3 regions of the Pseudoduganella sp. R-34 genome follow, and region 3 is predicted to be linked to each of the others. Evidence: predicted binding sites of a transcription regulator. Region 3 holds the regulator's gene; each other region holds the start of a gene.
The links. Region 3 encodes FNR, which switches genes on or off when oxygen is low (the NO sensors DNR and NnrR bind a similar motif). Its sites were predicted from a motif close to TTGATNNNNATCAA; they were not measured.

Region 1 (7,655 bases), 1.7 Mb from region 3:
GGCGCGCGCGCCCGCCTCGATCGCCATGTTGCAGACGGTCATGCGGCCTTCCATCGACAGCGAGCGGATCGCCGAGCCGGCGAATTCGATCGCATAGCCGGTGCCGCCCGCAGTGCCGATCTTGCCGATCACGGCCAGCACGATGTCCTTGGCGGTCACGCCGGCCGGCAGCACGCCGTCGACCTGCACCAGCATGGACTTGGACTTCTTGGCCAGCAGGGTCTGGGTCGCCAGCACGTGCTCCACTTCCGAGGTGCCGATGCCGTGCGCCAGCGCGCCGAACGCGCCGTGGGTCGACGTGTGCGAGTCGCCGCACACCACGGTCATGCCCGGCAGGGTCGCGCCCTGCTCCGGCCCGATGACGTGCACGATGCCCTGGCGCTTGTCGTTCATGTTGAAATAGGTCATGCCGACCGACCTGGTGTTCTTGTCCAGGGTTTCCACCTGCAGGCGCGAGACCGGGTCTTCGATGCCGTGCGAACGGTCCGTGGTCGGAACGTTATGGTCGGCCACGGCCAGGTTGGCCGACAGGCGCCATGGCTGGCGGCCGGCGTCGCGCAAGCCGTCGAATGCCTGCGGGCTGGTCACTTCGTGGACCAGGTGGCGGTCGATGTACAGGAGGGCGGTGCCGTCTTCCTCAGTGCGTACTACGTGGGATTCCCAGAGTTTGTCGTAAAGCGTTTTCATGATGCTGCCGTAATAGGTGATCCGTTTGATTATGCCATATTTTGTGCAATGCAAAACCCGGCTGTTTTCCGCCTTGTGAGCAATCCAACGTAGATTTCGAGCGATGGCGCCAAATAAAAAAAGCCCGCAGCCCCTTTTTGGGAGGCTGCAGGCTTGTGTTTTCTTTATTTTTCGAAGGAGGCTTTAGGCCGCCATTCGTACACTTCCCCTGCAACCGTCCATCAGGAACGATAGGCCAACCACTAGGACCAGGTCGCCCTCCGCGGAACGCGCGGTACCGGTAATGCCGTCCACCGACAGCGCGGTCATCGGTTTGATGACCAGGTCGGCAGTGCCGTCCACGGCCGCTACGGCCAGGATGTATGGCTGCGGCGAGTTGATGACGATGCCCACGCGCTCCGAGCACGGCTCGTAGCCCAGCGCACCGGCCAGCGAACGCACCGGCAGCGGACGGCCCTGGTCCTTGAGGACTGGCGCGCCGCCCACTTCCATGAATACTTCCGGCAGTTCGACCACGCGCTCGACCACCGCCATCGGCAGCGCCAGCAGCGCGCCCGAGGTAGAGACCAGCATGGTCGGCACGATCGACAGCTCGATCGGCAGGCGGATGGCGAACTTGGTGCCCTTGCCCAGTTGCGATTCGATGTGGATGGCGCCACGGTTCTTTTCCACGGCGGTCTTGACCACGTCCATGCCGACGCCGCGGCCGGACACTGAGGACGCCACTTCCTTGGTCGAAAAGCCCGGCAGGAACACCAGCTGGTAGGACTCGTCGTCCGACAGGTTGGCGCTTGGCGAGATCAGCCCCTTTTCCGCTGCCTTGCGGCGCAGCGCCACCGGGTCCATGCCCTTGCCGTCGTCCTGCAGCACGATCATGACGGAGTTGGCCTCCTGCCACGCCTTCAGGGAGATGTAGGCTTTCGGCGGCTTGCCGATGGCCATGCGGGCGTCAGGCGCTTCCACGCCGTGGTCCAGCGCGTTGCGCAGCATGTGCACCAGCGGGTCGTACAGGCTGTCCACCACTACGCGGTCCACCTCGGTTTCCGCGCCTTCGATGGTCAGCTCGACTTCCTTGCCCAGGTCCTTCGCCAGTTCGCGCACCAGGCGCGGGAATTTCTGGAACAAGCGGCCGACCGGCTGCATGCGGGTCGCCAGCGTGGCGCGCTGCAGTTCGGTGGAATAGCGCGAAGCGCGTTCCAGCGTCTCGGTCAGGGCCGACATCAGGGTCGCAGCCTGGCCTTCGAATTTGAATTGCTGCAGGCGCTCCAGCAACACGGCTGCCTGGTTGGCGGCCTGCACCGACTCGCCGGCCACTTCGAGCAGCGCGTCGAGCTTGACGGCGTCGATACGGATCGATTCTTCCTTGGCCGGCGCGCTGGTCGGCTTGGCTTCGCCGGCCGGACGTTCGCGCACTTCCGGCGCCGCAGCGGGCGTGGCGGCCGGCGCACCGGCTGCGGCGTGGGCCGCAGCCACGCCTTCGGCACGCGCATCGACAGCAGGCCGCACGTAGGTGCCAGGTGGCACCACGGCTTCGTACATGCCTTCCCAGTCAAGGCCATCGGCCGACGGCGCGGCAGCTGGCGCAGCGCCCGGTGCGGCGGCGGCAGGGGCAGCCGCGGGAGCGGCGGCAACCGGCGCGGCGGCCGGCTTGGCCTTGCCCGCAGCGGAGCTGGCCTTGCCCTCGATCGCATCCTTCAGGATCGCTTCCAGGTCGGCCGGCATCGGCGCCAGCTGGTCCGGCGCGGTGCCGTTATTCAGGTCGGTCAGCTGGTCGGCCACGAAGCCGGAAGCCTGCAGCGCCGCTTCGATCGACAGCGGCGTGACCGGCGCAGCGCCGGTGCGCAGCGCATCGAACAGGTTCTCGGTCAGGTGGCAGGCCGACACCAGCGCCCCCAGGTTCATGAAGCCCGCGCCGCCCTTGATGGTGTGGAACGAGCGGAAAACTGCGTTCAGCGTTTCCTTGTTGTCGGGGTCACGTTCGAGGCGCAGCAAGTGCTCTTCGACGTTGACGGCCAAGTCCATGGCCTCGACAACGAACTCCTTGAGCATATCGTCCATTAGAACCCCAGGTCGGCAAGCAGGTCATCGACGCTGTCCTGATTCAGGGCTTCCGATGGGACGGATGGACCCGACATCAGCGACACCTCTTTCTGCGCAATCTTCTCGCGCACATCGGCCGGCGCATTGTCCTTCAACAGTTGCGCCAGCTCGGACTCGACCTTCTTGGTGATGGCGACGACCTTCTTGATCAACTGGCCGGTGATGTCCTGGAAGTCCTGGGCCATCATGATTTCCAGCAGGCGGGCTTTCTCCGCCTCCGTTGCTTGCGCTACCTTGCTGGCAAAAGCGCGCGAATCGCCCGCCAGGGCCTTGAAGTCCTCAATGCTCAGCTTGCCTGCGAACAGGTCGGCCCAGCGGTCTTCCATTTCCTTGGCCTGCTTGGACAGTACTTCCTGCGCCGGCATGCCGTCGTCCAGGGTATTCAAGACCTTGTTGGCAGCCTGCTCGGTCAGCGAGGCGACATATTCCAGGCGGTCCTGCGCGTCCACGATCTGGGTCGACGCTTCAGTCAGGGCCTTGTCGTAGCCCAGTTCACGCAGCGAGTCGTGCAGCAGGCGCACAATGCCGCCCAGGCGCTCGAACATGCCCTCGGCGTGCTCGCCGCCTTCCGCGGGCGTCTCGCCCGCCGGGGCCGGGGCCGCTGCCGGCGCTGCGGCAGGGGCTGCCGCTTTGCTGGACGCTGCTACGGAATCAAACAGGCTTTCCAGGTCATCAGAATCGCCCGACTCGGATGCCGCAGCGGCCGGAGCCGGCGCTGGAGCAGGTGCAGGCGCATTGGCCCGTTGCGCGGATACTTCCTCAAATAATGCATCGAAATCATCAGCGGCGTCGGTCATAATTCCTGCTTCTCCATTACGTTTCAAATTGCCAAAACATTGTCAAATTTAACGCTCGGCAATAAATTGGGTTCTCTCGCGAGTGTAACAGGGGCAGCCCCCACAGTTCAATCTCTTAGGTGAAGCCGGATGGCCCTCCAAGTGTACTGTTGTATTTGCGGATCGTGTGAAATACACGCTGCAAGCCCCTGAAATAACGGGAATTTGCGCCATCTGCGATGTTCTCGTGACAGTTTCTTGATAATTATCAACTCTTTACAGCAGAACAATACTGGCAAACGGGGCTACAATGAAGGCAGGAACTGGCTCTTTTAAATAGTTAAAGGAGGCTGAGATATGTATCGGAAAATCCTGATTACGACGGACGGCTCGGCCGTTTCCAGCAAGACCGCTTGCGCCGGGGTCGAATTTGCCCAGCAGCTCGGGGCGGAAGTGCTGGCCCTGTTCGTGGCACCGGAATACCAGTACCCGATTTACGTGGAGATCATCCCGCCCAGCTATCCGAGCGAGGAAGAGTACCGGGCGGCAATGCAGCGCGCCGGCAATGAGCATGTTCAGTCTATCCTCGAGTCTTGCGCGAAAAAAGGCGTGCGGGCGGAAGGCATGACAGCTTTTGCCGAAAGTGCTGCACTGAAGATCGTGGACGTGGCCAACCAGTGCGGCTGCGACCTGATCTTCATCGGTTCGCATGGCCGCAGCGGCTGGGGTCACCTGCTGCTGGGCAGCGTGACCAACAAGGTGCTGTCCCATACCAAGATCCCGGTGCTGGTGCACCGGCTGATCAAAGACCCGCGCCCGGCCTGAACGGCCTGGCGTTACGACGCGCTCCGGCCTGCCGGGCTGGGGCGTGAAGACCAGTATTGCTAACTATTGAGGAACCATGATTCGAATTGTCATTGCCGACGACCACACCATCATGCGCGAAGGGCTCAAGCGCATTCTTGACGGGGCACCCGACATCGACATCGTAGGCGAAGCCATCGACGGCTTCGAAGTCCTCACCCACATCCGCCAGGGCGGCTTCGACCTGCTGCTGCTCGACCTGTCCATGCCAGGGCGCAGCGGCGTTGACCTGATCCGCCAGATCCGCAGCGAATCGCCCAAGCTTGCCATCCTCATCCTCACCATGCACGAGGAAGAGCAGTACGCGGTGCGCGCCATCCGCGCCGGCGCCCAAGGCTACCTGACCAAGGAAAGCGCCGGCACCCAGCTGGTGGGCGCCATCCGCAAGGTTGCCTCTGGCCGGCCCTATATCTCCACCGAAGTGGCCGAGCAACTGGCGCTGAATATCATGCAGCCAGCCGAAACCCTGCTGCACAAACAGCTTTCCGACCGCGAGTTCGAGGTGTTTTCGCTACTGGTGTCGGGAAAATCCATCACTGAAATCGCCAACGGCCTGCATTTGAGCGTCAAGACCGTGAGCACCCACAAGACCCGCATCATGCAGAAGATGGGCATGGCTTCGCTCTCAGAAATGGTTCAGTACGCAGTGGCGCACAAGCTGCTGACCCCGTTCAAGGCATGATTGACAAGGTTGATTTTAGGATAATTCCTACATCGCCCCACTACCCTCCTACGGGTATATTCAGCAACGACTGATATTTTTCCCACATTCACGTTGGCATACTGAAACCATTCCGTTTGGGAACCAGGAGATCAGCATGCTCTCAACGCAACCCGTGTCCCATGAGGCCGGCCGTCAGCGGCAAGGCCGTTTGTGGTCCAACCTGAAAGAAGTGTGCGAACTGCTGCACTTGCCGCCGGTATCGCTCAATTCTGAAGAGCTGCTGTTCCAGCATGTGCAGTTCAAGACCGGCCAGCGCGTGCATACGATTGGCCAGCCGTTCGACATGCTGTACGTGGTGAATTCCGGCTTCATGAAAACGGTGCTGATTGACGAGTTCGGCAACGAGCAGGTGCTGGCCTTCCCGATGAAGGGCGACCTGATGGGCGTAGACGGCATCCACAGCAAGACTTACGCCTCGGAGGCGGTGGCGCTGTCGGACTGCGACCTGATCCTGCTGCCGTTCAAGAAGCTGACCACGCTGGGCCGCACCCACGTGGAGTTGGAGAATTTGATGTACGGCGTGATGAGCCGCGAACTGGTGCGCGAGCAAGCCATGATCGGCATGCTGGGCGCCCTGAGCGCGGAGGCGCGGGTGGCGCGCTTCCTGGTCACGCTATCGGAAAAGTTTTCGCAGATGGGTTATTCGAGCAAGCTGTTCAACCTGCGCATGACGCGCCATGAGATCGGCAGCTACCTCGGATTGACGCTGGAAACGGTCAGCCGCACCCTGTCAGCCTTCAACGAGATCGGGCTGATCAGCGTGGACCAGCGCACCATCGGCATCAAGGATGTCGACGCCCTGAAATCGCTGCGTCGCCTGCCGCCATCGCGCACGCGCAGCAAGCTGCCGTCGCGCGCCAAAGCCGCCGCCAGCGAAGCTGCCGTGCCGCTGCTGGCGACTTTGTAAAGAGTACTACTCACCCAGCTTTGGCCCGCTTCGGCGGGCCTCTTTTTTTCTTCAATAATTTATTTGACAAGCTTTGCCGACCTGAGCATAATGCAAATGCGAATCATTCTTATCTGAGGAAAAATAACAATGTCTACTGCCACTATCGACGCCCCCAAACCCAAGGCTGCTGTCGCCCCTGCCGCGCAGCAGCCGACCCAGCCCCTGCGCCGCTACACCACCGCCGGCCTGATGGAAGATCAGCGCGAAATCGAAATTGAACATGCCGGCCGCATCTACCGTCTTCGCATCACGCAGTTGAACAAGCTGATCCTGACTGCCTGAAGCTTACCCTCCCCAATCGCCAGCCAGCCGTCACACGCGGCAGCCAGCCACCCCTGAAACTTTGGAGTGAATCATGGCTATCGACCGCAACGACCCGATCTTCACGCACAGCGCCGCTGCCCGGCAGCCGGAACTGATGCTGTCCGCCGTGCTGCACCTGATGTCCCACTATACGGCCAACGCCGCCGACAATGGCGGCTGCGTCAAGCTGGCATCGGTCATCGAGCGCCACCTGAAAGCGCTGGCGGCGCTGCCGGACCTCTCGCCCGTGCTGCGCGCCACCTGCCAGCAACTGTGCGAACAGTGGGGCGCCGTGGTCGAACATGCCCGTCCTCCGCAGGAACGCGCCAATTTCCTGGCGCGCCTGATCGGCCGCCCCCGCCCTGCCCCGCTGGCGGCCTGAGGGCCATCATGTGCGACAAGCACGACACTCCAGCCGCCAAGGCCGCGGCGGCCGAACCGGCGCGCCGCCGCCGCATCTGGGACCTGCCCCACACCTGCCACTGCCCCCTGGTCGGCGTCGGCCTGCCGCTTGGCGTGCTGCGCAAGATCGTCACCAAGGCAGTCGGCGGCAAGGTGCTGGCCGACGACTATGAAGTCCACGTTGGCGCCGTCAGCGAATGCAGCAACCGCAACCGCCTGTCCGAAGCCGTGCAGAAGGAATTGGAACGCCGCTATGCAGTGGTGATCCAGCGCTTCCGCCACGCCCGCGACACAGCGGCCCTGGAAGCGTTGTGGGAAGCTGCGGTCGCCAGCGGCGACGTGCCGGGCCCGTTCTGGGCCGGCCTGAGCCACCCGCACTGCACGCTCGAACTGCAGGAACACATGTGCCGCGACCTGCACATGATCCAGCACCAGGCCGGCGCCGCCACGCGCGCCGACATCAGCCGCCTGCAGGCGCTTGAACAATCGAATGCCGCGCTGGAGCGCGAACTGGCACGCCAGCAGCAGCGCAGCGCCACCTGGCAAGCCGAGCGCCACGCCGAACAGGAAGCCCATGCAGCCGCCATGATGCAGCTGCGCGCGCAACTGGTAGGCCGCGACAGCGTGCTCGCCTCGCTGCGCCAGCAACTGGAAGAACTGCACGCCACCGTTCCCGGCCTCGCCACGCGCGAACGCCTGGCGCGCCAACTGGCCGACACCGAGCAACGCGTGCATGACTTGCGCGCCGAAGCCGCCGCCGCCCGCGCCGAAGCCAGCGCCCTGGAACGCCAGCTCAGCGAAGCACGCGCCGCCTTGGCCGCAGCCGCGGCGCAATCATCGCCCGCCATGC
Region 2 (7,655 bases), 1.3 Mb from region 3:
CCTGGATGTTCGGATGACGGTGCGGAAGATTCGCCGGCAGCGCCGCCCAGGGCAAGGTAAAGGGCGACGCGGGCCGCCTGCAGCGCATGGTGGGCGCGCACCTGCTGCTGTTCGACCGTCAGCAGGTCGCGCTGCGCGTCAAGCACGTCGAGGTAGGAGCTGGCGCCGCTGTCGTAGCGCAGCTGGGACAGGCGCGCGCGCCGCTGCTGCACCAGCACCGCGGCATCGGCCACTTCCAGCTGGCCGGCCAGCCAGTGCAGCGCCGACAGCGCATCGGCCACGTCGCGGAAGGCGCCTTGCACGGCCTTGTCGTACGCGGCCAGTGCTTCGTCGCGGCGCGCTTCGGCCAGGTTCAGTTGGTCGCGCCGGCGGTTGCCGTCGAACAGGGGCAGGGTGATGCCGGGAGCGAAATTCCAGGCGCGGCTGCCGCCCTCGAACAGGCCGTCGAGTTCGGCGCTGGCGCTGCCCAGCGATCCGGTCAGCGCAATGCGCGGAAAGTAGGCGGCGCGGGCGGCGCCGATGCTGGCATTGGCGCCGCGCAGCCGGTGTTCGGCAGCGATGATGTCGGGCCGCTGCGCCAGCAGGTCGGATGGCAGGCCGGCGGCCGGTGCGGCCAGGGAGATTTCGCCGCCGCCGTCGGGCAGCTTGACCGGGGCGCCGACCAGCAGGTCCAGCGCATGCTGCTGCGTGTTGCGTTCCTGTTGCAGTTGCAAGACCAGGGAGCGTGCCTGGATCAGCAGGGTTTCGACCTGGGCCAGCTGCAGCTGCGAGGAAGAACCCAATGTCGCGCGGCGTGCCACCATGTCGAAGGTCTGCTGGCGGCTGGCCAACGTGCGCTCGGCCAGCGCTATGCGCTGCGCGGTGTCGCGCAGGTCCAGGTAGGCCAGGGCGACCTGACCGACCAGGCTGGCGCGCGCGGCGTTGCGCGCAGCGTCGGTCGCCAGGTAGGCTTGCAGCGCTGCTTCGCTGAGGTTGCGCACGCGGCCCCAGAAATCGAGCTCCCAGCTCGCCAGGCCAACGCCGGCCTGGTATTGGCTGGCATGCAGCGGCCGGCGTGTGAGGTTCAAGTCGGCCGGCACGCGCGAGCGATCGGCGCCGGCTTGGGCCGCCATTGCCGGCAGTTGGGCGGAGGCTTCAACGCCATAGGCGGCACGCGCCTGCGCCACGCGGCTGACGGCGATGCGCAAGTCGCGGTTGTCCTGCAGCGCTTGCGCGATCAGCGCCTGCAGTTGCGGGTCGCGGAAGAAGTTGCGCCAGTCGCTTTCCAGCGCCGCGCCGCCGGCTGGTGCGAACGATGGATACTGTGCAGGAACCGGCAGCGCCGGCTGCTGGTAGCCGGGCGCTAGGCTGGTGCAGGCGCCGAGCGAGGCTGCCAGCAGTAGCGGCAGGGAGCGGAAGGGAAGTCGTGGCATCGCAGCTTCAGTCCAGGATGTGGTAGCCGGCGTCGACGTACAGCGTGTCGCCGGTGATGGCGCGCGCGGCGTCGCTGACCAGGAAGGCGCATAGCGCACCGACGTCGTCCACCGTGACCTTGTGATGTAGCGGCGCGCGGCGCTCCGCGTTCGCCAGCAAGGCGTCAAAGCCCGGGATGCCGGAAGCGGCACGTGTAGCCAACGGGCCGGGCGAGACGGCGTTGACACGGATGCCGTGCGGGCCCAGCTCTGAGGCGAGGTAGCGTACGCTCGACTCCAGCGCAGCCTTGACGGGGCCCATCACGCCATAGCTGGCGACCACTTCCTCCGCCCCCAGGTAGCTCATGGTCAGCAGGCTGCCGCCGTCTTTCATCAGCGGTTCGGCCAGGCGCGCCAGGCGCAGGAATGAATGGCAGGAGATGTCCATGGCGCGCGCAAAGCCGGCAGCCGAGCTGTCCACCACGCGTCCCTGCAGGTCGGCGCCTGGCGCATAGGCGATTGAATGCAGGACGAAGTCGAGCTTGCCCCATTGGGAATCGATGGCTTCGAACAGGGCTTCCATCTGCTGCGGCTGTTCCACGTCGAGCGGCAGCCGGAGCGGCGCATCCAGTTCCTGCGCCAGCGGTTCGACGTGCGGCCGTGCCTTGTCGTTAAACCAGGTGATCGCCAGCGTGGCCCCGGCCTCGTGCAATGCGCGTGCGCAGCCCCAGGCAATGCTGTCGCGGTTGGCGATGCCGACCACCAGTCCTTTTTTTCCGTCCAGTGAAAGTCGCATCTTACTTCTCCATCACGTAGTTGCCGGGCGCATCAGCGCCAGCCGGAGCCAGCGCCGGCGGCGCCACGCGCGGCCCCGAGCGCGCGGCCAGCCAGCTTTGCCAGGCGGGCCACCACGAGCCTTGCTCCTGGCGCGCCACGGCCAGCCATTCGTCCGGCGACAGGTGGTGCGCATTGGCTGCGTGGGTATGGATCTGGTATTGGCGATGCGGCGAACCGGGTGGGCTCACGATGCCGGTGTTATGCCCGCCGCTGCACAGCACGAAGGTGATCTCACCGCGGCTCAGCGCGTGGAATTTGTAGACCGAACGCCAGGGCGCCACGTGGTCGGACTGGGTGGCCACCATGAATGCCGGCAGCACGACGTCGCCCAGCGCAACCGGCTTGCCCTGTACGGAATAGCGGCCGGCGGCCAGGTCGTTGTCGAGGAACAGGCGGCGCAGGTATTGCGAATGCATGCGCGCCGGCATGCGGGTGGCGTCCGCGTTCCAGGCCATCAGGTCGTTGGGGAATTCTTCCTCGCCGAGCAGGTAGCGGCGCACCATGCGCGACCACAGCAAGTCATTGGCGCGCAGCAGCTGGAAAGCGCCCGCCATTTGTTCCGCACGCAGCACGCCGCGTTGCTGCATTTGCGCTTCCAGCACGCCAAGCTGGCTGTCGTCGATGAACAGGCCCAATTCGCCCGGCTCCGTGAAGTCGGTCTGGGCGGTCAGCAAGGTCAGGGAAGCCAGCCGGTGGTCTTGCTCACGCGCCATGGCAGCAGCGGCAATGGCGAGCAGCGTGCCGCCCAGGCAGTAGCCGCCCGCATGCACGCGCTGGCCCGGCATGATGTCGCCGACTTTGCCGAGCGCCGCGAACCAGCCTTGCTCAAGGTAGTCGTCCATATCCAGTTCGCTTTGTGCGGGACCCGGGTTGCGCCAGGAAATGCAGAACACCGTGTGGCCGCGTTCGACCAGGTAGCGCACCAGCGAGGATTGGGCCGTCAGGTCAAGGATGTAATACTTCATGATCCAGGCCGGCACCAGCAGCACCGGCTCGGCATATACCTGTTCGCCGGCGGGCGCGTATTGCAGCAATTCGATCAGGTCGTTACGCAGTACCACCTTGCCCGGCGTGCTCGCGAGGTCCCGCCCTACCTGCTGGTGCGGGCCGGAGGGCGCAGTTTGGCGCTGCGCCAATGCCTGCTGCCAGTCGCGCAGCGCCAGGCAGGCGCCACGCGCCAGGTTGCAGCCGCCCTGTTCGATGGTGGCGCGCAGTACTTCCGGATTGGTCCAGAACTGGTTGGCGGGCGAATACACATCGAGCAGGTTGCGGGCTGCAAAGCCGACTTGCGACTGATGATGCTCCGATACGCCCCAGACATCGCTGCTGGCAGCCTTCCACCATTGTTCGGTTTGCAGGAAGGCCTGGTGCCAGGTATTGAACGGCCATTGCTGCCACTCGGGCGCAGCGAAGCGCCGTTCGCTTGCCAACGGCGCTGGCGCGTGACCGCGCGCGCTTTCCAGTGTGTAGCGCGCCAAGGCGCAGGACTGGCGCAGGGCAAGCTGTCCCAGTTCGGCGCACTTGCCGGGCGAGACGGCAAGGTGCAGTGCCCAATCCGTTGCCGCCAGCAAGGCGGATGCGATCGACAAGGAGGAGCTGGCGTTGGCCAGGCTGGCATGCACCTGCTGGTCCAGCTGTTCATAGGCTGTGCGTGGGGCGTGGGAGCTAACTGGCATGGGCGGTTCCATCGTTTTGGGCCGGGATCGGATATTGCGCTTCACTTTAGGGAGTGGAGTGCGATCTTTCCTTGATCTGGATCAAAACGAGAACGAACGTGCTAAACCATTGCCTGTCACGCCCGGAAATGGAGTGCGCAGCATCGTGATAGAATTTGCAAGATCGTCAACTCGACCGGCGATTCAAGTTTGGCTGCGCAATGCTCCACGCTGCGAAGCTCCCCACAATTCAGGCATTTGAACAATGAATCGAGCAGTTTCGGAAGAACTTCAACGCATCGGGGTCTCACAAGCGCAGGCTGAATCCATCGCCGACGATCTCTCCGGGAACGACGCCCGTACCTTGCTATCTGAATTGCTGCAACGCGGGCTCTGGAGCCTGGTCATTGACGAATCAAGTCCCTCGAAGTTGCCAGTGCTTGGCGGCGATGCCGTCAGGCGACTCCTGGACAAGGGCGTCGACGTGGACGACTTGATGGATGTCGTCCGCGAGACCCAGGTAGACATGATCTACAGTGTAGCCAACCTGATCGACTGGCCGACATACGAACTCGAGCTTGAAGAGCCGTCTGGATTGACGATGTTCGTCGGTCTTCAGGAATCCGGCGAAAATGCGCTTCCGATCCATGACCTGCACTCCTGCCTCATGAGTCGTGACCCTTCCGGCCGGCATGGCGAGCCGCGAGCGATTGAGGTCCGTCAATTCCAGAAACTCGGTGAGGATGAACAAGAAAACATCCTGGATTTGCTGCAGGAGCGGAAGCTTTCGGCCGCAGCTTTGCTCTGGAAAAAATGCATAGGAGGGGAATTGAAGGAATGTATGAAGGCGGTTCAAGTATTACACGAGCAGCTCACATAAGCCTCTATGACTACCGACAAGGCAGCGCAACAGCAAAATACCTTGAAGCGCGAACTGCTGTCCGCGTGGCAGTCGTTCGGCGACCGCTATCCCGACGACGACTTCTATGCGTTCGGGCTGTACACCACCGACACGGCTTCCTATTGTGGCGCGGTTGCTTGCTCTGAGCAGGGGCTCGAGTCGGCCGCGGACAACTACGCTGAACACTATGGCTCGAATTTTGAGCTGCACCGCCAGTCACTGCGTTGGAGCATCGGCGACTCGCCATTCTTCGATGAGGGCCTCGACATGATGCCGCTCACGAATGAACTTCGCGCTCTGGAGCCCGATCCATACTCAGACGGTGACGAAAGCGAGATCGAGGCGTCGCGTGAGCGTTTCTTCGCGGCTGCCTTCGCTGCCATCAAGGAGCTTGACGACGAAGGCATCTTAGGCACAGGCCAAGCGCGTGAAAGAGTCATTCTCAGTGTATGGCTGCACGACGAGAGTCACGCAATGAAGCTGGACGCCGCAGCAAAACTCAACTGCCGGCCTTCGGTGGAACGGTATTCGGCCGAACTCGAGGCAGGCCTGGATGCTTTCAATAAATGGCGTCCGATTCCGCAATCGCAGCGTTGAACGACAATACTCACGTGATATTTGGAGAGTTTTTACTTGCATTGCGCAAGCTATGATGTTCACGATCTGGCCTCTGCGAGGCGCCAACGTTTCAACGATTGAAGGGCTGGCATAGGCGGCCCTTTTTTTCTTCTATGATCAAAGAACAACACGCAACTAACGTGGACCTTGCCGGCTTGCTGTCGGTCCTCGGCAAGCATCTCTATTCCACGCCCCTGGTGGCGGTGCGGGAGCTGATCCAGAATGCCCACGACTCCATTACGCGCCGACGCATCGAATGCCCGGATTGGCAGGAGACCGGGAAGCTGAAGCTCGACGGCGACAAGCTCAATGGGGTGCTGCGAATCACCGACAACGGTTCCGGCTTGTCGGAACATGAAATCCACGCATTTCTCGCCACCGTCGGCGCGGGCTACACGCGCACCTTGCGCACGCAAAGCGATGCCCTGATCGGCATGTTCGGCCTCGGATTCCTGTCTGCTTTCGTCGTGGCTGAGCAGGTCACGGTCACGACCACTTCTTACCAGGAGCCCGGCCAGACCTGGCGCTACCAGTCGCAGAATGGAGAATCCTACACGGTCGAACCGGTACCGAACGATGGCCTTGTCGGAACCTGCATTGAGCTGAAGCTGCGCCCGGCGCACCGTTACCTGGCCAGCGCATCCAGCCTGGAACGCTTGCTGGGGCATTACTGCGCCTTGCTCCCGGAGCCAGTCTATTGCGGCGATGTCCGCATCAACGAAATGACACCGCCATGGCGCCAGGCGGAGGGCAATGTAGTGGAGCACCCGCTGCAGCAGCGCAAGCGCAGCCTGGCCTTTGCGGCCCGGTTCGAGCAGCAATTCGAACCCATTTGCACGATCCCGGTGAAGACCTCCGCCAGCGATGTGCGCGGCATTCTCTGGATCCAGGACGGCGCGACTTACAGCAGCAGCGACAACCGCAACCTGAAGGTATTCGTGCGCGGCATGCTGCTTGACGATGATGCCCGCGACCTGCTGCCGCGCTGGGCGGGCTTTGTTGGCGGTGTCATCGAGTCGCAGGACCTTACGCCAACTGCGAGCCGCGAAGACCTGCAGCGCGACGCCCATTACGGATTCGCCCAGGCAGACCTTCTCGATTCGCTGGTGAAGGGGCTGGCCGAAATCGCGGCCGGACAGCCGGCGGCATGGCGCCGCATACTGACCCGTCACAATGAGGCACTGATGGCGGCGGCACTGTGCAATGATGATCTGTTCACCTTGCTGTTGGACGCAGTGCGTATTCCAACGTCGCGTGGCGACCTGTCCTTGTCGGAGCTGCAGGGGCATGGCCCGATCCACGTCAGCCTGGGCGACAGCGGCGGTTTCGAAGACATGGTGTGCCGGGCCATGCATATCCCGGTGGTGAAAGGCGATCGCTACGCCGTACACAGCTTCCTGCGCCGCTGGGCGCAGCAGTGTGGCGGTAAGCTGGTTGAAATCGGCACCGAAAAAGGCAACCGGCAGCTGTTTGCCGAGGCCGAGCTGCCGGACCACCACACCGAGTGGCTGAAACGGCACCTGGGCAACGGCGAACTGCTGGTGCCTGCACGCTTCATGCCCGCGCACCTGCCGCTGGTTGTTGTCCCAGACCGGGATGCCGAATTGAAGGAAAGGCTGGAGTCGGACGAGTTAGACCAGCGCATCGCCCAATCGGCGCTGCAACTGGTACGCCAGTTCACCAGCAATATTGACGGCGAGATCAAGGCCCGGCTGTACATCAACCTCGAAAACCCGGCCATTACCAGCCTGCTGAACGCGTATCGCGAACAGGGTGAAACGGCCGGCTGCCTGCATGCGCTGAAGCTGCTGCGCTCGATGAAGATCGTCATGATGGCCGGCGATACGAGCAAGCTCCCTGCAACGGAAGGCCTGACCGGCGCCTTGCATGACATCAGCCAGCTTGTACAGGTATTGACCCGGTCTCAAGCAACAACTGAATAGCAAGGAATCAAATGGATATCTGGAAGTGGGTTTTCGACACGCAGCGCGACCTCGAGGAGGCCGGCAACTACCGTCTGGCGGAGCTCATTAACGAGATCCCGAGCAACGCGAGCGAGGGAAGGCTCGAACTCGCGCAAGCTGCGCTGCCGGAAGCGCTGGCGGCCGCACGGGCAGCGCGCCTGCCATGGCTCGAAGTGTACTTTCGCCACTGGACGATCAATCCACGCGTCTGCACGCGAAGGGAAGGCGAGGCAGCCCTGAAAGACACGGTGTCGCTATTCGAATTCGCGCACCGGCCGGAAACCGTCGA
Region 3 (7,655 bases):
GCGGACATTGTGCGCGAAGAACTGGCCGGCCGTGAATTCATGCCGGTCATCCAGCGTATCGTGGACGTGGGCAGCTATGCCTGCCCTTCCACCTGGAGCGTCGAAACCGACCGCGGCGATACCACCTTCGTGCTGCGCGGCGAAGAAGATATTCGCCGCATCGGCAGCGTTTCCTTGCTGGTGTCGGACAGCCACGGCATCCACTTCCTGATCCGCGACCAGTTCGCGCTGGATAAGCACAGCAAGAAGATCCTCGATCGATTCCTCTAAGCGCGCCGCTAGCGCGCCATGCCATCCAGTTCCGCCAGGACCTCGCCGGGCAAATCGAGCGCCTGTGCGGCAAGGTTCTCCTTGAGGTGGGCAATCGAGGTGGTTCCCGGAATCAGCAGCACATTCGGCGACCGGTACAGCAGCCAAGCCAGGGCCACCTGGTTCGGGGACGCGCCCAACCGGGCGGCGACACTCGACAAGGTAGACGATTGCAGCGGCGAGAAGCCGCCCAAGGGGAAGAACGGCACGTAGGCGATACCATCGCGTGCCAGTTCATCAATCAAGGCGTCGTCATTGCGGTGCGCCAGATTGTACTGGTTTTGCACGCACACGATCTCGCACATCCGCCGCCCCTCGGCTACCTGGGCATGGGTCACGTTGCTCAAGCCGATGTGGCGTACCAGGCCTTTGCGCTGCAGCTCCACCAGCGCGGCAAGCGGCTCTTCGATCGAGCCCTCAGCCGGCTGCATCGGTTCGATCATCAGGCGCAAATTGACGACATCCAGCTTGTCGAGCCCCAGGTTGCGCAAGTTGTCATGCACGGCCTGTTCCAGTTCAGCAGGCGAACAAGCCGGCAGCCAGGAAGCGTCGGCGCCGCGCCGGGCGCCAATTTTCGTGGCAATCACCAGGCCATCGCGGTAGGGCGCAAGGCTTCGCGGATCAATTGGTTGGTTACGTGCGGGCCGTAGAAATCGCTGGTGTCGATGTGATCGACACCGGATTCAACCGCCGTGCGCAAGACCTTCAATGCGCCTGCTGTATCGGCCGGCGGTCCGAAAACATGCGGCCCCGAAAGGCGCATGGCGCCGTATCCCATGCGATTAACGATCAGGTCTCCGAGGCAGTAAGTGGATGGTTGCTGGGACATGGTAGAGCTCCTTTTCAATGAGGTTCCCAGTCTAGAAGCGAATCGACCGTTCGATAAGCCGGTATAATCAAAACAGCCCGTACGAAACTTTGCACAATGCGCGTCGATCTTGCCGACCTGAATGCTTTCATTGCCGTTGCACGCGCCCAAGGCTTTCGCGATGGCGCGCGTGCGATGGGCGTCAGCCCATCCGGTCTCAGCGAAGCGGTGCGCCGCCTGGAAGCCCAGTTGGGAGTGCGGCTGCTGAACCGCACCACACGCAGCGTCACCTCCACTGAAGCGGGCAAGCGCCTGCTGGCGCGCCTCCAGCCCGCCCTGTCAGAAGTCGATGCCGCCCTCGCCGAAGTGAACGGCTTGCGCGACCGGCCAGCCAGCAGATTGAGGCTGAACGTCCCCATCAGTGCAGCACGACTGGTATTGCCGGCCATCGTACCGGCGTTCCTGGCCGCCTACCCCGACATACAACTGGAAATTACCGCAGAAGAGGGCCTCGTCGACGTGCTTGCCGCGGGCTGCGACGCAGGCATTCGCTATGACGAGCGCCTTGAGCAGGACATGATCGCAGTACCTATCGGCCCACGGGTCCAGCGCTTTGCCGCCGCTGTCGCGCCGGCCTACCTCGACAAACGCGGACGGCCCGACCATCCACAACAACTGCTCCAGCACGATTGCTTGCGCATGCGTTTTGCCGGACGCGCAGTGCAACCATGGGAATTCAGGCGCGCTGGGGAAACCGTGAAAGTCGATGTCAACGGCCCCTTGCTGGTGGAGCCATCCGGTGCCGTCGAACTGATCGTCGACGCGGCCAAGGCAGGAAGCGGGATCATCTACCTGTTCGAAGACTGGCTGCGCCCACACCTGGACAACGGCGCCCTGGAAGCGGTGCTGGAACCCTGGTGGCAATCCTTTACGGGCCCTTTCCTCTACTACCCAGGGCGCCGGCTGGTTCCGCCGCCCTTGCGCGCTTTCATAGACTTTTTGACTTCCTCCCCTACCTTGGCCTGCGGCCACCGCTTACGCGGAAAGGAAGGGGATTCCTTCTGCACTATCGCCGGCACGCAGGCCGTTTTAAGCGCAAAGGTGGGTTCCTGCTGATGACGGCCTCACTGCGCCATTCACAACACAGGCGAACCGGGCGTCGTCCCGCCCTTCGCTACACATCATTGCCGCCCCGCGACGCAATATATTGATTGCGCCGACCACGTCGGCGTGGTTTTCGTAGCCGCACCCAATGCAACTGAACACCGCTTGCGTACGCCGATTCTCCGGCGACACAACGCCACAAGCGAGGCAAGTCTGGCTCGTATGATGTGGCGGCACTGCTATCAGCTCGCCACCTCTCCATGCCAGTTTATATGCCAACTGTCGCCGGAACTCGAACCACCCCTGGTCGAGTATGGCCTTGTTCAGGCCGGCCTTGGCACGCACATGCTTGCCAGGGGCTGCGCAAGTTCCCGCCGCAGACTTCGTCATATTGCGTACCCGCAGCTCTTCCACCACCACGACCGCGTGATTATTGCAAATCGTTGTTGTGGCTTTATGCAGGTAATCACGGCGCACATTGACAATGCGCGCATGGACACGCTGGACACGTGCTTTCGCCTTGCTCCAGTTCCGGCTGTATTTGACCTTGCGGGCCATTGACTGCTGCGCCTTGCGCAGCGCGATTTCATGCCGTCGGAAACTATTGATCGGTTCCAGATGCCCGCCGTCCGATAGCGTTGCAAAGCGCACGATGCCCATGTCGATACCAACCGGGCTGCCAATGGCCGTGACCGGCTCGTCCATGCGTTCCGTCTGGATCGATACCGACCAGTGCCCTGCACGAAGGCTAACGGTAATGTTGCGGACGGTACCAAGCACTGGGCGGCTGTTGCGGTAACGCAGCCAACCCAACTTGGGCAGGAACAGGCGATTGTTGCCCTGTTCGAGTTTGATTTGCTGGGGATCGGGATAATGGAAACTTTCTCGCCTGCCCTTCTTTTTAAAGCACGGGAAACCCGCCCGCTTGGCGAAAAAATTGGCAAAAGCGCGATCCAGGTTCTTCAGCGCCTGTTGCAGGGGATGGGTTGGCGCTTCCTTCAGCCAAGGGGTGTCCGGATCGTGGCGCCACGTTGTCAGCAACCTGCACAGAGCGGGGTAACTCAGATATTTGTCGCCGCCTTTGAAGCGCCTTTTCTGCACTTCCAGCCCTTTGTTAAACACGAACCGGCAGGCGCCAGCAAAACACTGCAGCGACCTACGCTGCTGCTCACTGGGAATCAGCTCAAACTGGAAGGCTTGCAAGCGCATAATACTGTAATTATATACAGCACCTGGAACAGGCGCGTTCAGTTGGACGCCGTCGGCGTCCGCGCTCTTGACCTCGGCCTGAAGGCCGAGGCTTGCCGCGCTTTAGGTCAAAAGTGAAAATTGACATGGATCATGTGCCCGAATTTTTTCCAGCGGCACAATTGCGGTTCGACACTACTGGAGAACCCCATGGATTCCATCGTCTTCGGGCCGGACCTCGCATTGGGCATTCCCGTTCTCGACCAGTCGCACCGCATCGTCTTCGACATGCTCGACGCCATGGAAAGCCTGCCCCGTCCCGCCTTTGACGCAGCCTGCCGCGACCTGGCAACTGAATTCATGGAACACCTGCGCGAAGAAAACAGCCTGATGGAGCGCATTGCCTACCCGGCTGCCCAGGCCCACCGCGCAGCCCATGGCTACTTGCTGGAAAAGGTCGCCCGCACCCTGCGCCTGCTGAAGGACGACGAGGAAGCCACGGCACGCGACATCATCCGCACGCTGCCGGACTGGCTCGAAGCCCACATCAACACCATGGACCTTGCGCTCGCAGTTGCGGCTTCCCGGTTAGAGTAATAAAGTGCTTGACTTAGAGTGCACTCTAACTTTTACGATCACCCCATGGAATCGCACCTGAGCATTGACGAAGTCGCCAAACGTACCGGCCTCACGGCCTACACCCTCCGCTATTACGAGCGCATCGGGCTGATTGCCCCGGTCAATCGTGCGGCGGGCGGCCAGCGGCGTTACGCGGCCTCGGACCTTGCCTGGATCGAATTCCTGCTGCGTCTGCGAACGACCCATATGCCAATCGGCAAAATGCAGTCATTCGCAAAACTTCGCGGCGCTGGGGACTCGACGGTGCCTGAACGGCGCCGGATGCTAGAAGAGCATATGCAGGACGTGCTCGCCGAAATCGAGGCGATGCAACAATCTGCAGCATCATTGCAGGCCAAGATCGAGTATTACCGCTCACTGGAGCAGTCCCTGGCGTCGAATCCAACCACCGATGGAGCACATGCCAATGAACACCGAAAGCCGCTACGAGCGCGGGCTCGCAAAACTGCGTGAAGTCGACGGCCAGGCCGGCGACCGCGTCGTGCAAAGCCTGGAAGATATTGCGCCCGATTTCGCCCGCTACCTGATCGAATTCCCCTTTGGCGACATCTATTCGCGCCCGGGGCTTGACCTGAAATCACGCGAGATCGCTGTGGTGGCCGCGCTGACCGCCATGGGCAACGCTGCGCCCCAGCTCAAGGTGCACATCCACGCCGCCCTCAACGTCGGCGTCAGCCGCGAAGAGATCGTGGAGACCATCATGCAGATGGCCGTCTACGCCGGCTTTCCGGCCGCGCTCAACGGCCTGATGGCCGCCAAAGAAGTGTTCGCGCAATAAAAAAGGGGCAGCAAGAGCTGCCCCATACACCCCCTACAGGTGAGAAAACTGGTAAGCCGGTCAGGCGACGGCGAGTTCCTGCGCCATGCCGCCGGACGACATGGCCTCGAGCCTGGCGCGGTCGGTAATCCGCAGATCGCGGTTGCTCAGGACGATCGAGCCATCCTGGCGCAGGCGGGCCAGCTGGCGGCTGACGCTTTCCACGGTCAGGCCCAGGTAGCCGCCGATATCTTCACGCGACATGCGCAACTGGAAGCTGGTCGAAGAGTAGCCGCGCTGGGCGTAACGGCCGGCGAGGTTCAGCAGGAACATGGCCAGCCGCTGTTCGGCACGCATATGACTCAGGAACAGCATCACCGACTGCTCGCGCTGGATTTCGCGGCTCATGGTGCGGTGGAACTGCTGCAGCAGGCCAGGAATCTGCATCACCAGCTCTTGCAGGCGGTTGAAGGGGATCTCGCAGACTTCACTGTCCTCCAGCGCCACGGCGTTGCAGGAATGCTGGCCATTGCCGATGGCTTCCATGCCCAGCAGGTCGCCGGCCATGTGGAAACCGCCAATCGTCTGTTCGCCGCGCTGGTTCACCTGCACGGTCTTGAAGTGGCCGAAGCGCACGGCATACAGGCTGTGGAAGCTGTCGCCGGTCTTGTACAGCGGCTCGTCGCGGTTCACGCGGCGGCGGCGGGAAATGATCTGGTCAAGGCGAGCAACATCTTCGTCGGCCAGGCCCTGTGGCAGGCAAAGGCGGTTGAAGCTGCACAGCGAGCATTTGGCTGCGACTGGTGCGCAGGATTTGGTGGCGTTTGCAGGGGTGATTGGGATGACCGGGCTCATTTTGCTGCTCCTTGTTTTCGATGGAAGCAGTATTGCGCCCGGCGTCATTTCCCGGTATCAAGCATCCTGTGTAGTTGCTGTAGTGGTTCCCCTACAGCCGCTCAGATCAGCCCGTGCTCGAGGGCATAGCGGGTCAGCTCAGCATTCGTGGACATGCCCATTTTCTCGAGGATGCGGCTGCGATAGGTTGTCACAGTGTTAGGACTGAGGTGTAGTTTTTCCCCTATGCGCACCAGGGACTCGCCCTGGGCAATCAGCTTGAAGACTTCCAGTTCGCGGTTGGAAAGCTCTTCGTGGTCGCCGCTCGCGCCGCCGCCGACCAGGGTTGCCAGTTTTTCAAGCAACGCCGGGCTGACGTGCTTGCCGCCCGAGGCAGCCTTGCGCACGGCCTCGATCAGGGTCGCCGTCGGCGCATCCTTGGTCAGGTAGCCGGAGGCGCCCGATTTCAGCGCGCGCACCGCGTAAATTTCCTCGGAATAGGTGCTCAGCACCAGCACCGCCATGCGCGGGCATTCGCTGCGCAGGGTCTTCAACAGGTCCAGGCCATTCTTGCCCGGCATCTTGATGTCCACCAGTGCCACGTCGAAACTGCGCTCGGCCACGCGCTGCATCGCTTCCACGGCGTTGCCGGCCTCGCCCTCCACGCTGATGTCGGGCGCAGTGCCCAGCATGAGGCGCACGCCGTTGCGTGCAATCGCATGGTCGTCGACCAGCAAAACGGTGATCCTGTCACCCATTCTTGTCCTCCAAAGGCAGGCGCAGCTGCAGCGTAGTGCCCTGCCCGGCCTTGCCGCTGATATTCAGTTCGCCGGCAAAGCGGCGCGTGCGCTCGTGCATGCCGAACAAGCCCCAGGATTCGCGGTCGGACAAGCCGGCACTCTCGATACCCTTGCCATTGTCTTCCACCCGCAGCACCACGTTTTCGCCGTCAATGTCCACGATGACGCGCGCCTCGCTCGCTTCGGCATGGCGCACCACGTTGGTCAGCGCTTCCTGCGCGACGCGGAACAACATGGTGCTGCGCTCCGCATCGAGCTCCAGCGCCTGCGCCTCCGGCGTGATATTGCAGGTGCATTGCAAGCCGCTGCGCTGCGCCACCTGTTCCGCATACCATTCCAGCGCAGGCCAGATGCCCAGCTGGTCCAACACGCTTGGACGCAGGTCGGTAATCACGCGGCGCACGGTCTCTATCGCATCTTGCGCCAGCTTGGCCGCATCCTTCAACAGTGGGTCCGATTGCTCGCCGCCGCGCTCGATGGCGACCGAGATATAGGCCTTGATGCCGGTCAGCAGGCCGCCCAGTTCATCATGGATTTCCTGGGCGATGCGGGTGCGTTCGTGTTCCTTCAGTTTTTCCTGGTACGCGGCCAGTTCACGCAGCTCTTTCTGCGACTGCCGCAGCACCTGTTCAGCCAGTTGTTTCTCGTCGATCAGGCGCTGCTCGCGCAGCAGGCGGTCGATGGCACCAGCCAGGAAGTCGAGGTAGCGGCCGTCGCTGTCCTTCACCAGGTAGTCGCGCGCGCCGCGGCGCATCGCTTCTGCCGCCACGGTGGCACTGTCGGCGCCGGTCAGCATCATCACCGGGATATTTGGCTGAGGCTCGCCGCGGTCTGCCGCAAGGCGGGCTAGGAATTCAAGCCCGGTCAGGTCGGGCAAGTGATAATCGAGCAGGATGCAGTCGGGCTCTTCGCGCAAGGCGATATCCAGGCCTTCCTGGCCGCTTTCCGCTTCCAGCAATTCGCAGTTGAAGCCCGGCGCCTGCGCAAAGGCGCGGCGGCAGGCGATACGGTCAACGATATCGTCTTCGACGATAAGGACCCTTACCCTGTTCATGGCAGCTCGCTGATGGTCCAGTACAGGTTGATGGAGCGGACCACCTCCACGAACTGGCGGTAGTCCACCGGCTTGGTCATGTAGCCGGCGACGCCCAGGTCGAAGCTGCGCATCTTGTCCTGCTGTTCTTCCGACGTGGTCAGGACGATGACCGGGATGCGG

Region 1: a site for FNR is predicted at 3,822-3,835, ahead of ACN9MW_RS23965 (universal stress protein). Genes of this name have one in related genera too.
Region 2: a site for FNR is predicted at 3,976-3,989, ahead of ACN9MW_RS22415 (PHA/PHB synthase family protein). Genes of this name have one in related genera too.

What each region holds. Positions count from the first base shown of each region.
Region 1 is NZ_CP184572.1:5,216,463-5,224,117, forward strand. It holds gene leuC (3-isopropylmalate dehydratase large subunit) at 1-690, opposite strand, end outside; gene ACN9MW_RS23955 (chemotaxis protein CheA) at 871-2,745, opposite strand; gene ACN9MW_RS23960 (protein phosphatase CheZ) at 2,745-3,584, opposite strand; gene ACN9MW_RS23965 (universal stress protein) at 3,921-4,388, shown strand; gene ACN9MW_RS23970 (response regulator transcription factor) at 4,465-5,109, shown strand; gene ACN9MW_RS23975 (Crp/Fnr family transcriptional regulator) at 5,246-6,058, shown strand; gene hemP (hemin uptake protein HemP) at 6,188-6,382, shown strand; gene ACN9MW_RS23985 (hypothetical protein) at 6,456-6,785, shown strand; gene ACN9MW_RS23990 (DUF2325 domain-containing protein) at 6,794-7,655, shown strand, end outside.
Region 2 is NZ_CP184572.1:4,890,552-4,898,206, reverse strand. It holds gene ACN9MW_RS22425 (efflux transporter outer membrane subunit) at 1-1,412, opposite strand, end outside; gene fabI (enoyl-ACP reductase FabI) at 1,420-2,187, opposite strand; gene ACN9MW_RS22415 (PHA/PHB synthase family protein) at 2,189-3,904, opposite strand; gene ACN9MW_RS22410 (hypothetical protein) at 4,149-4,763, shown strand; gene ACN9MW_RS22405 (DUF4303 domain-containing protein) at 4,770-5,381, shown strand; gene ACN9MW_RS22400 (ATP-binding protein) at 5,516-7,345, shown strand; gene ACN9MW_RS22395 (hypothetical protein) at 7,357-7,655, shown strand, end outside.
Region 3 is NZ_CP184572.1:3,549,537-3,557,191, reverse strand. It holds gene ACN9MW_RS16380 (DUF1854 domain-containing protein) at 1-270, shown strand, start outside; partial or broken gene ACN9MW_RS16375 (aldo/keto reductase family oxidoreductase) at 279-1,138, opposite strand; gene ACN9MW_RS16370 (LysR family transcriptional regulator) at 1,235-2,233, shown strand; gene ACN9MW_RS16365 (RNA-guided endonuclease InsQ/TnpB family protein) at 2,207-3,433, opposite strand; gene ACN9MW_RS16360 (bacteriohemerythrin) at 3,620-4,006, shown strand; gene ACN9MW_RS16355 (MerR family transcriptional regulator) at 4,052-4,501, shown strand; gene ACN9MW_RS16350 (carboxymuconolactone decarboxylase family protein) at 4,455-4,826, shown strand; gene fnr (fumarate/nitrate reduction transcriptional regulator Fnr) at 4,887-5,660, opposite strand; gene ACN9MW_RS16340 (response regulator) at 5,762-6,397, opposite strand; gene ACN9MW_RS16335 (response regulator) at 6,390-7,493, opposite strand; gene ACN9MW_RS16330 (response regulator) at 7,490-7,655, opposite strand, start outside.